DNA from 4 places in the Pseudomonas oryzae genome. Region 3 is predicted to be linked to each of the others. Evidence: predicted binding sites of a transcription regulator. Region 3 holds the regulator's gene; each other region holds the start of a gene.
What was found. The regulator sigma-54, encoded in region 3, starts transcription at its own class of promoters, with help from an activator protein. The targets are predictions, from matches to a motif close to ANTGGCATNNANNTTGCTNT.
Positions count from the first base shown of each region.

Region 1: nirB (nitrite reductase large subunit NirB) is a predicted target of sigma-54. The motif match lies at 1,021-1,040, and genes of this name have one in related genera.
Region 2: BLT78_RS18200 (pilin) is a predicted target of sigma-54. The motif match lies at 1,290-1,309, and genes of this name have one in related genera.
Region 4: nirB (nitrite reductase large subunit NirB) is a predicted target of sigma-54. The motif match lies at 1,602-1,621, and genes of this name have one in related genera.

Region 1 is NZ_LT629751.1:3,323,904-3,326,103, reverse strand. It holds gene yccS (YccS family putative transporter) at 1-730, opposite strand, end outside; gene nirB (nitrite reductase large subunit NirB) at 1,268-2,200, shown strand, end outside.
Region 2 is NZ_LT629751.1:4,001,504-4,003,703, forward strand. It holds gene pilB (type IV-A pilus assembly ATPase PilB) at 1-1,126, opposite strand, end outside; gene BLT78_RS18200 (pilin) at 1,359-1,892, shown strand; gene BLT78_RS18205 (hypothetical protein) at 2,037-2,200, shown strand, end outside.
Region 3 is NZ_LT629751.1:94,445-96,644, reverse strand. It holds gene BLT78_RS00480 (RNA polymerase factor sigma-54) at 193-1,683, shown strand; gene hpf (ribosome hibernation-promoting factor, HPF/YfiA family) at 1,756-2,064, shown strand; gene ptsN (PTS IIA-like nitrogen regulatory protein PtsN) at 2,075-2,200, shown strand, end outside.
Region 4 is NZ_LT629751.1:1,976,216-1,978,415, reverse strand. It holds gene nirB (nitrite reductase large subunit NirB) at 1-1,451, opposite strand, end outside; gene BLT78_RS08705 (bifunctional protein-serine/threonine kinase/phosphatase) at 1,774-2,200, opposite strand, start outside.

The DNA.
Region 1 (2,200 bases), 1.4 Mb from region 3:
GGTTCAGCTGCGGGCTCGGCCGGCCCTTGCCGACGCGGTGCAGGATGATCTCCTTGGCGGCGTTGAGCGCGCTCACCAGCTTGCCGTTCTGCTGCGCCAGGGCCAGGCGGCGCGCCTCGACGTCGAGCTCGCGCAGCGGCTCGAACAGCGCGGCCTTGAGGCGCAGGTACATCCCCAGCTCGCGGAACACCCGGGCCAGCGCCTGCTGCACCGGTTGCTGGCTGAACAGCGCCTGCCAGAGCACCGAGAGCAGGCCGTACCAGGCCGCGCCGGCGACCAGCAGCAGCGGCTCGCGCCACAGGTCGACCACCTCGCCGCCGCGCTGGTCGACGCCGATCATGGTGTAGATGGACAGGATCAGGGTGGCCGAGGCGATGGTGCCGTAACGTTCGCCGAGCGCGCCGAGCATGGTCAGGGCGAAGGCCGACAGCGCCAGGGCGGCGACGAACAGCCAGGGGTAGGGGAACAGCAGCTCGACGGCGAAGGCCGCCGCGGCGAAGCACGCCAGGGTGGCCAGCAGCGCCTGCAGGCGGCCCTGCCAGCTGTCGTCGGTCTCGGCCAGGGCGCTGGCGATGATGCCGAGGAACAGCGGGATGAGCAGCTCCATGCGCCCCTGCTGCCAGCTCAGCGCCATGCTGCCGGCGAAGGCGATCAGCACGCGCAGGCTGTAGCTGAACTTGTCCAGCGCCCACAGGCGGCGCAGGGATTGGCGGAGCGAGGGATTGGGCATGGGCGGTCGGCGGCTGGAGGAAAGGGGGCGCACGGCAAGGCGCATTGTAGACGCAGGCTCGGCGCTGCCGGGAGAGGTGGGCGCGGGCCCTGGCGCGCATCGGCTCGAGTCCGCGCGGTAACCGCACCGAAAACGGGATCTTTCCGCCACCGGCGCACCGTTTTGGTTCGATGTGCCGGCGGCGCGAGTGCGTCGTCGGGGCACGGCCGGGCGCTGGCGGAGACCGCTGCCTGCCTGGGCCGAGGCTCTGCGTCGCGGCTTGGGCAGCGGTTACGCCGGCTCATGGCAAGGCTGGCACGGAATCTGCTGAGGTGTGCTCAGCATCTGCCACCCAGGCGTGGCAGACCGTCCAGAATGGTCAATGGCGACCATCGCGCCCCAGGCGCAGGACCGGTGAGCCGGGCAGCGTTGCCAGGCACTCACCGCACAAGGAATACCAGGCAAAGGCGCCTGGAGCCGCTCGACGGCTCCAGGCGCTTTTTTTTTGCGGTTTTTTGCCCCTCCTGCCGGGCAGTGGCTTCGATCGAGGTACGGGTTATGAGCTCCAGTGACTTTTCCAGCAGCAAAGCGAATCTGGTCATCGTCGGCAACGGCATGGTTGGCCATCACTGTGTCGAGCAACTGGTCGGCAAGGGGGCGCTGGCGAGCTTCGAGGTCCACGTGTTCGGCGAGGAGCGCCAGCGCGCCTACGACCGCGTGCACCTGTCCGAATACTTCGGCGGCCGCGATGCCGAGTCGCTGGCCCTGTGCGCGGCCGACTACTACGCCAGCCACGGCGTGCAGGCGCACCTCGGCGTGCAGGTGCTGGAGATCGACCGCGAGCGCAAGGAAGTGGTGACCAGCGCCGGGCGCCAGGCCTACGACCAGCTGATCCTGGCCACCGGCTCCTATCCCTTCGTGCCGCCGATTCCGGGCGCCGAGGGCGACTCGCGACTGGTCTACCGCACCCTCGAGGACCTCGACGCGATCCGCGCCGCCGCGGCCAACGCCCGCCGCGGCGTGGTGGTCGGCGGCGGCCTGCTCGGCCTGGAGGCGGCCAACGCGCTGAAATCCCTCGGCCTCGAGGCCCACGTGGTGGAATTCGCCCCGCGCCTGATGCCGGTGCAGCTGGACGCCGAGGGCGGTGCCGCGTTGCGCGCGCAGATCGAGGCCCTGGGCGTCGGCGTGCACCTGTCGCGTGCCACCCGGGAAATCGTCGCCGGCGAAGACTATCGCTACCGGATGAACTTCGAGGACGGCGAGTTCCTCGAGACCGACCTGATCGTGTTCTCCGCCGGCATCCGCCCGCAGGACGCCCTCGGCCGCAGCGCCGGCCTGGAAATCGCGCCGCGCGGCGGCGTGGTGATCGACGGCCAGTGCAAGACCTCAGATCCGGCGATCTACGCCATCGGCGAGTGCGCGTCGTGGAACGGCAGCGTGTTCGGCCTGGTCGCCCCCGGCTACGGCATGGCGCGCGGCGTGGCCGCGCAG
Region 2 (2,200 bases), 740 kb from region 3:
TACCCTGCTTGGGATTGACGTTGACCTGGTTGATACCTTCCAGGTTGATCTCCACCGGGTCTTCGGCGGTGGAGATGTTGATGTCCGGGGTGTTGAGGATATTCAGGCCGGTATAGAGGGAAACCGTCTTGCCCGAACCGGTGGGGCCGGTGACCAGGATCATGCCTTGCGGCTGGCTCAGTGCCTTGAGGTACAGCTCCTTCTGCTCTTCCTCGTAACCGAGGGCGTCGATACCCATCTGCGCGCTGGAGGGGTCGAGAATCCGCATCACGATCTTCTCGCCCCACAGGGTGGGCAGGGTGTTGACGCGGAAGTCGATGGCCTTGTTGGCGGAGATCTTCAGCTTGATTCGCCCATCCTGCGGCTTGCGCCGTTCGGAGATATCCATGGCAGCCATCACCTTGAGGCGTGCGGCGATGCGACTGGCCAGCTGAATCGGTGGGCGAGCCACCTCGTGGAGCATGCCGTCGGTACGGAAGCGCACCCGGTAGGTCTTCTCGTAGGGCTCGAAGTGCAGGTCCGAGGAGCCGCCGCGGATGGCGTCCAGCAGCATCTTGTTGACGAACTTGACTACCGGCGCATCGTCGGCATCGCTGCCGGCCACTGCCTCTTCCTTTTTCTCACCGCTCTGGTCGATGTCTACGCCGTCGAGGTCGACATCGGCCAGGTCCTCCATGCCGCTGGTGCCGGTATCGAAGAACTTGTCGATGGCCTCGCCCAGCTTGTCGTCTTCCACCAACAAGGTTTCCACGGTCAGGCCGATGCTGAACTGGATGTCGCGGATCGCCTGCTGGTTGGTCGGGTCGGAGGCGCCGACGAACAGCAGGTTGCCGCGGCGCAGCAGCGGTAGCACGCGGTGTTCGCGGATCAGCTTCTCACTGACCAGCTCCTTGGGTTGCAGCTCCTTGTCCAGCGCCTTGAGGTCGAAGAGCGGCAGGCCGAACTGCTCGCTGGCCATCTCCGCCAGCGCCCGCGGCTTGACCAGCTTGTTCTGCACCAGGTGGCTGACCAGCGGGACCTTGTTGCGCAGCGCTTCGGCCTGCGCCTGCTGTGCTGTTCTGGCATCCAGCAGCTCGGCGAACACCAGCTGGCGGGCCAGGCCGGTGAGGGCGATGGAGTCGTTCATGGGGGAGGCAACCTGTAAATCCGGTGGCTGCCTTATAGCGCAATGCCGTAGCGCTGCCAATTCCATACGAGCGGTGTGACAAAAAACGGCAGATCCTGGCGCGGATGGGGTTTCATGGGCGGGTGCATGGCCTGCAAACCCCGCAGAACAAGGCTTCTGCAAAGTTGGCATGCGGTCTGCATTAACTCTGGCAGGTCCGCAAGACCTCCTCTCTCTACATGGAGTACTAGTGATGAAAGCTCAACTGCAGAAAGGCTTTACCCTGATTGAATTGATGATCGTGGTCGCGATCATCGGTATCCTGGCTGCCGTCGCCCTGCCGGCCTACCAGGACTACACCATCCGCTCCCGCGTGACCGAAGGCGTCGGCCTGGCCGCCAGTGCCAAGCAGATGATCGGCGAAGTCAATACCGCAGCTGAGCTGACCGCTACCGCTAATACCTGGAACGCCCAGGCCAACGGCACCGGTGCCACCAGTAAGTACGTCACCTCCGTGCAGGTCGATCCCGGCACTGGCGAGATCACCGTCACCTTCAACGAGGCCAACGTCGGTAACATCCCGGCCGCTTCCACCCTGGTCTATACCCCCTACGTACAGACCGGCGTTGCTCCGGTGCAGCTGGCTGCCAACTTCGGTACCGGCAACACCGGCTCCGTCGACTGGGGCTGCGCTTCCGTCAACAACGCCGTCTCCACTGCTCGTAACCTGCCTGCTCTGAATGTCGGTACCCTGCCGCCGCAGTTCGCGCCGAGCGAGTGCCGCTAAGCAGAACGGGTCGCGCCTGATCTGCTTAGCGCCTAGCGCGGCCCTTCTGTCTTGAGTAAAAGACCCCTGATCTAAGGGGTCTTTTGCTTTGTGGGGGATTAAAGATTCGATATGCAGCCGTTTGGAGTTTCGCTCGAGATGGGTATGACGAAGTCGGTGAGTCGTTGGGGCGCTTTTGCTGTCCATCTGCTGATCAGCTTGCTGGTCTTTACCGTGCTGGCCGCGCTGGTATTGTTCTGGCTGTTTCCAGGCAGCTTGTTTCTCTCTGCCGGTGGTTGGGAAGGACTGCGGATCATCGCCGCCGTCGA
Region 3 (2,200 bases):
CGCATGAGCCGCACGCCCGCCGTACCGCGCGGGCGTCGCATATCCCTACCTGACTGCGGCTTTTCGCCTGCCTGTCAAGCCTAGGCAAACTGGCAAATATCGGGCATATAATTTGCTATCAGCGGCGCCCCGGCGCCCAGCAGTGGACAGCGCGCAGGCGCTGGCAGACCCCAAGGTGCCAACTCCCAAGCCATGAAACACTCGCTAGTCCTCAAGATGGGCCAGCAGCTGACGATGACCCCGCAGCTGCAACAAGCCATTCGTCTGCTCCAGCTGTCGACCCTCGACCTGCAGCAGGAAATCCAGGAAGCCCTCGACTCCAATCCGATGCTCGAGCGCCAGGAAGACGGCGATGATTTCGACAGCGGCGACCCGCTGGCCGAAGGCGACGCCACTCACGGTGCGGCGAGCCTGGAGGGCGGCAGCGTCAGCGTCGAACGCGACCCCGACAGCCTCGACGAAGGCCAGTGGGAAGAACGCATCCCCAGCGAGCTGCCGGTGGACACCGCCTGGGAGGACATCTACCAGACCAGTGCCAGCAGCCTGCCGAGCAGCGAGGACGACGAGTGGGACTTCACCGCGCGCACCTCCTCCGGTGAAAGCCTGCAGAGCCACCTGCTCTGGCAGCTCAACCTGACCCCGATGAGCGACAACGACCGGCTGATCGCCATGTCGATCATCGACGCCATCAACAACGACGGCTACCTCGAGGAAAGCCTCGAGGACATCCTCACCTCCCTCGATCCCGAGCTGGGCATCGAACTGGACGAGGTGGAGATGGTGCTGCACCGCGTGCAGCAGTTCGAGCCGCTGGGCATCGGCGCGCGCGACCTCAGCGAGTGCCTGCTGCTGCAGCTCAACCAGCTGCCGGCCACCACCCCCTGGCTCGACGAAGCGCGCCGCGTGGTGCGCGAATACCTCGACCTGCTCGGCAGTCGCGACTACAGCCAGCTGATGCGCCGCCTGCGGGTCAAGGAAGACGAACTGCGCCAGATAGCCGAGCTGATCCAGCGCCTCAATCCGCGTCCCGGCGCGCAGATCGAGGCCAGCGAAGCCGAGTACGTGGTGCCCGACGTGATCGTGCGCAAGGACAACGAGCGCTGGCTGGTCGAGCTCAATCCCGACGCCATGCCGCGCCTGCGCGTCAACCCGCACTACGCCGGCCTGGTGCGCCGCGCCGACTCCAGCGCCGACAACACCTACATGCGCAACCAGCTGCAGGAAGCGCGCTGGTTCATCAAGAGCCTGCTCAGCCGCAACGAGACGCTGATGAAGGTCGCCACCCAGATCGTCGAGCTGCAGCGCGGCTTCCTCGAATACGGCGAGGAGGCGATGAAACCGCTGGTACTGCACGACATCGCCGAGGCGGTGGGCATGCACGAGTCGACCATCTCGCGGGTCACCACGCAGAAGTACATGCATACCCCGCGCGGCATCTACGAACTCAAGTATTTCTTCTCCAGCCATGTCAGCACCGCCGAGGGTGGCGAATGCTCGTCGACGGCGATCCGCGCCATCATCAAGAAGCTGGTGGCCGCGGAAAATCCGAAAAAGCCGTTGAGTGACAGCAAGATCGCTGGTTTACTGGAAGAGCAGGGGATTCAGGTGGCCCGCCGGACAATTGCCAAGTACCGGGAATCCCTGGGCATTGCGCCATCGAGCGAGCGCAAGCGACTGGTGTAACGACTGATCGCGAACACAGTTATTCGATGACGGGGCAACCCGTCAGCAACGTGGGTAATAAGGAGAAGCGGTATGCAAGTCAATATCAGTGGCCAACACCTGGAAGTGACCGACACTCTGCGCAACTACGTGAACGAGAAGTTCGAGCGCCTGGCACGCCATTTCGACCGCATCACCAACGTTCAGGTGATCATGCAGGTGGAGAAACTGAAGCAGAAGATCGAAGCTACCCTGCACGTTGCCGGCGGCGAAGTGGTCGCCAACGCCGAGCACGAAGACATGTATGCAGCCATCGACCTCCTGGCTGACAAACTGGACCGTCAGCTGATCAAGCACAAGGAAAAGCAGATCGAGCGCGAACAGGGCGCCGCCGCCCGCTGATCATTTTCCGATGATTCGACTAGAGCATATCCTGACCCCCGGCCGTTCCCAGGTGAACGTGCCGGGAGGCAGCAAGAAACGCGTTCTGGAACAGATCGCCAACCTCGTAGCCCGGGATATTCCCGGGCTCGACGCA
Region 4 (2,200 bases), 1.9 Mb from region 3:
TCGGCGGCGCCGCCGACGGTACTGATCAGGATCTGCTCGACCAGGCCGGCGCAGGAGCCGCAGGAGCTGGCCGCTTTGGTGTGCTTCTTCACCTCGTCGACGCTGAACAGGCCGTTTTCCTGGATGGCCTTGACGATGGCGCCCTTGCACACGCCGTTGCAGCCGCACACCTCCATGTCGTCGGGCATGTTCGCGGCGCTGTGCTGGCCCTGGTGGCCGACGTCGCCGATGGCGTTCTCGCCGAAGCCGGCCGCGCCGAACATCAGGTGGTCGCGGATCTCGCTGATGTTGGCGCGCTCGCGCACCTGGCGGAAATACCAGCCGCCGTCGGCGGTGTCGCCGTACAGGCAGGCGCCGACCAGCACGTCGTCCTTGATCACCAGCTTCTTGTACACGCCGCCGATCGGGTCGGAGAGGGTGATGGTCTCGGTGCCGTCCGCGCCCATGAAGTCGCCGGCGGAGAACAGGTCGATGCCGGTCACCTTGAGCTTGGTCGAGGTCACCGAGCCCTGGTACATGCCGATGCCGAACTGGGCCAGGTGATTGGCGCAGACCTTGGCCTGCTCGAACAGCGGGGCGACCAGGCCGTAGGCGATGCCGCGGTGGCTGGCGCACTCGCCGACGGCGTAGATGCGCGGATCGAAGGTCTGCAGGGTGTCGCTGACCAGGATGCCGCGGTTGCAGGCGATGCCCGCGCGCTCGGCCAGTTCGGTGTTGGGGCGGATGCCGGCGGCCATCACCACCAGGTCGGCGGGGATCACGTCGCCGTCCTTGAACTGGGCGGCGCACACCCGGCCTTCGCCGTTGTCGAGCAGGGCGGCGGTGTGGGTGTTGAGGCGGAAGCGGATGCCGCGCGCTTCCAGGGCGGTCTGCAGCAGCTGGCCGGCGGTCCTGTCCAGCTGGCGATCGAGCAGCCAGTCGCCGATGTGCACCACGGTGACGTCCATGCCGCGCAGCTTGAGGCCGTTGGCCGCCTCCAGGCCGAGCAGGCCGCCGCCGATCACCAGCGCGTGGCGGTGGGTCTTGGCGGTCTCCATCATCATCTCGGTGTCGGCGATGTCGCGGTAGCCGATCACGCCGGCCAGATCGTTGCCGGGGACCGGGAGGATGAACGGATTGGAGCCGGTGGCGATGATCAGGCGGTCGTAGGCGGCCTCGCTGCCATCGGCGGCGATCACCTTGCGGTTGCGGCGGTCGATGTCGACCACCTTGCAGCCGATGCGCAGGTCGATACCGTTGTCCTTGTACCAGTCGAGGTCGTTGAGCACGATCTCCGCGAAGGTCTGCTCGCCGGCCAGCACCGGGGAGAGCAGGATGCGGTTGTAGTTGGGATGCGGCTCGGCGCCGAAGACGGTGATGTCGTACAGGTCCGGCGCGAGCTTGAGCAGCTCCTCCAGGGTGCGCACCCCGGCCATGCCATTGCCGACCATCACCAGCTTGAGCTTGTTCATGGTTTCTCTCCCGTCGCGGAAACCGACCTGCGAAAAACAAAAAAGGCGTCCCGCCGTTGCCAGCAGGACGCCTTTGTCCGATTCCCGAATCGCTCGGGGAGCGCGCCCCTCGCCGTTGAGGGTTACGCCCGATGAATTGTTGGATCGAACAAAGCATATTGCGTGCCAGGTTTCTGAATATGGCTTTTTGCGGGGCTTCGGCGGGCGTCTTGCGGGAGTCGGGCGTGATGGCCGGGGTTTGCTGGCACCGCTTTGATGCGGTTCGCCTCGTTGTGGTGCGTCGGCGCCAGGCTGCAGGCGATATTCGGGCGCAGTGCAGGGCTTACGCCTTGAGTGTCAGTACCAGCAGCACCAGGTTGGCCAGCAGCGAAACCAGCGCCAGACCGCGCCAGAACTTCAGCGGCTCGCGTTCGAGCAGCGGGCGGTTCGGCAGATCGCGGGCACGGCGTTCGCCCTGGTCGAGCGCCAGCAGCCATTCCTCGCAGGTCTCGAAGCGCTGCGCCGGGTTGGCGGCGACCGCCTTGAGCAACAGCTCGTCGAGCCAGGCCGGTAGGTCAGGCCGGTAGCGGCTGGCCGGGGTTGGCGCCTTGTTCGGCGGCTGTTGGAAGGGCTCCAGCTCGCCGTAGGGATACTGGCCGGTAAGCAGGCGGTACAGGCAGACGCCGGCGGCGAACAGGTCCTGGCGCGGCTCCGGGGCGGCGCCGGCGAAGGCTTCCGGGGCGATGTAGCTGGGTGTGCCGGGCAGGCTG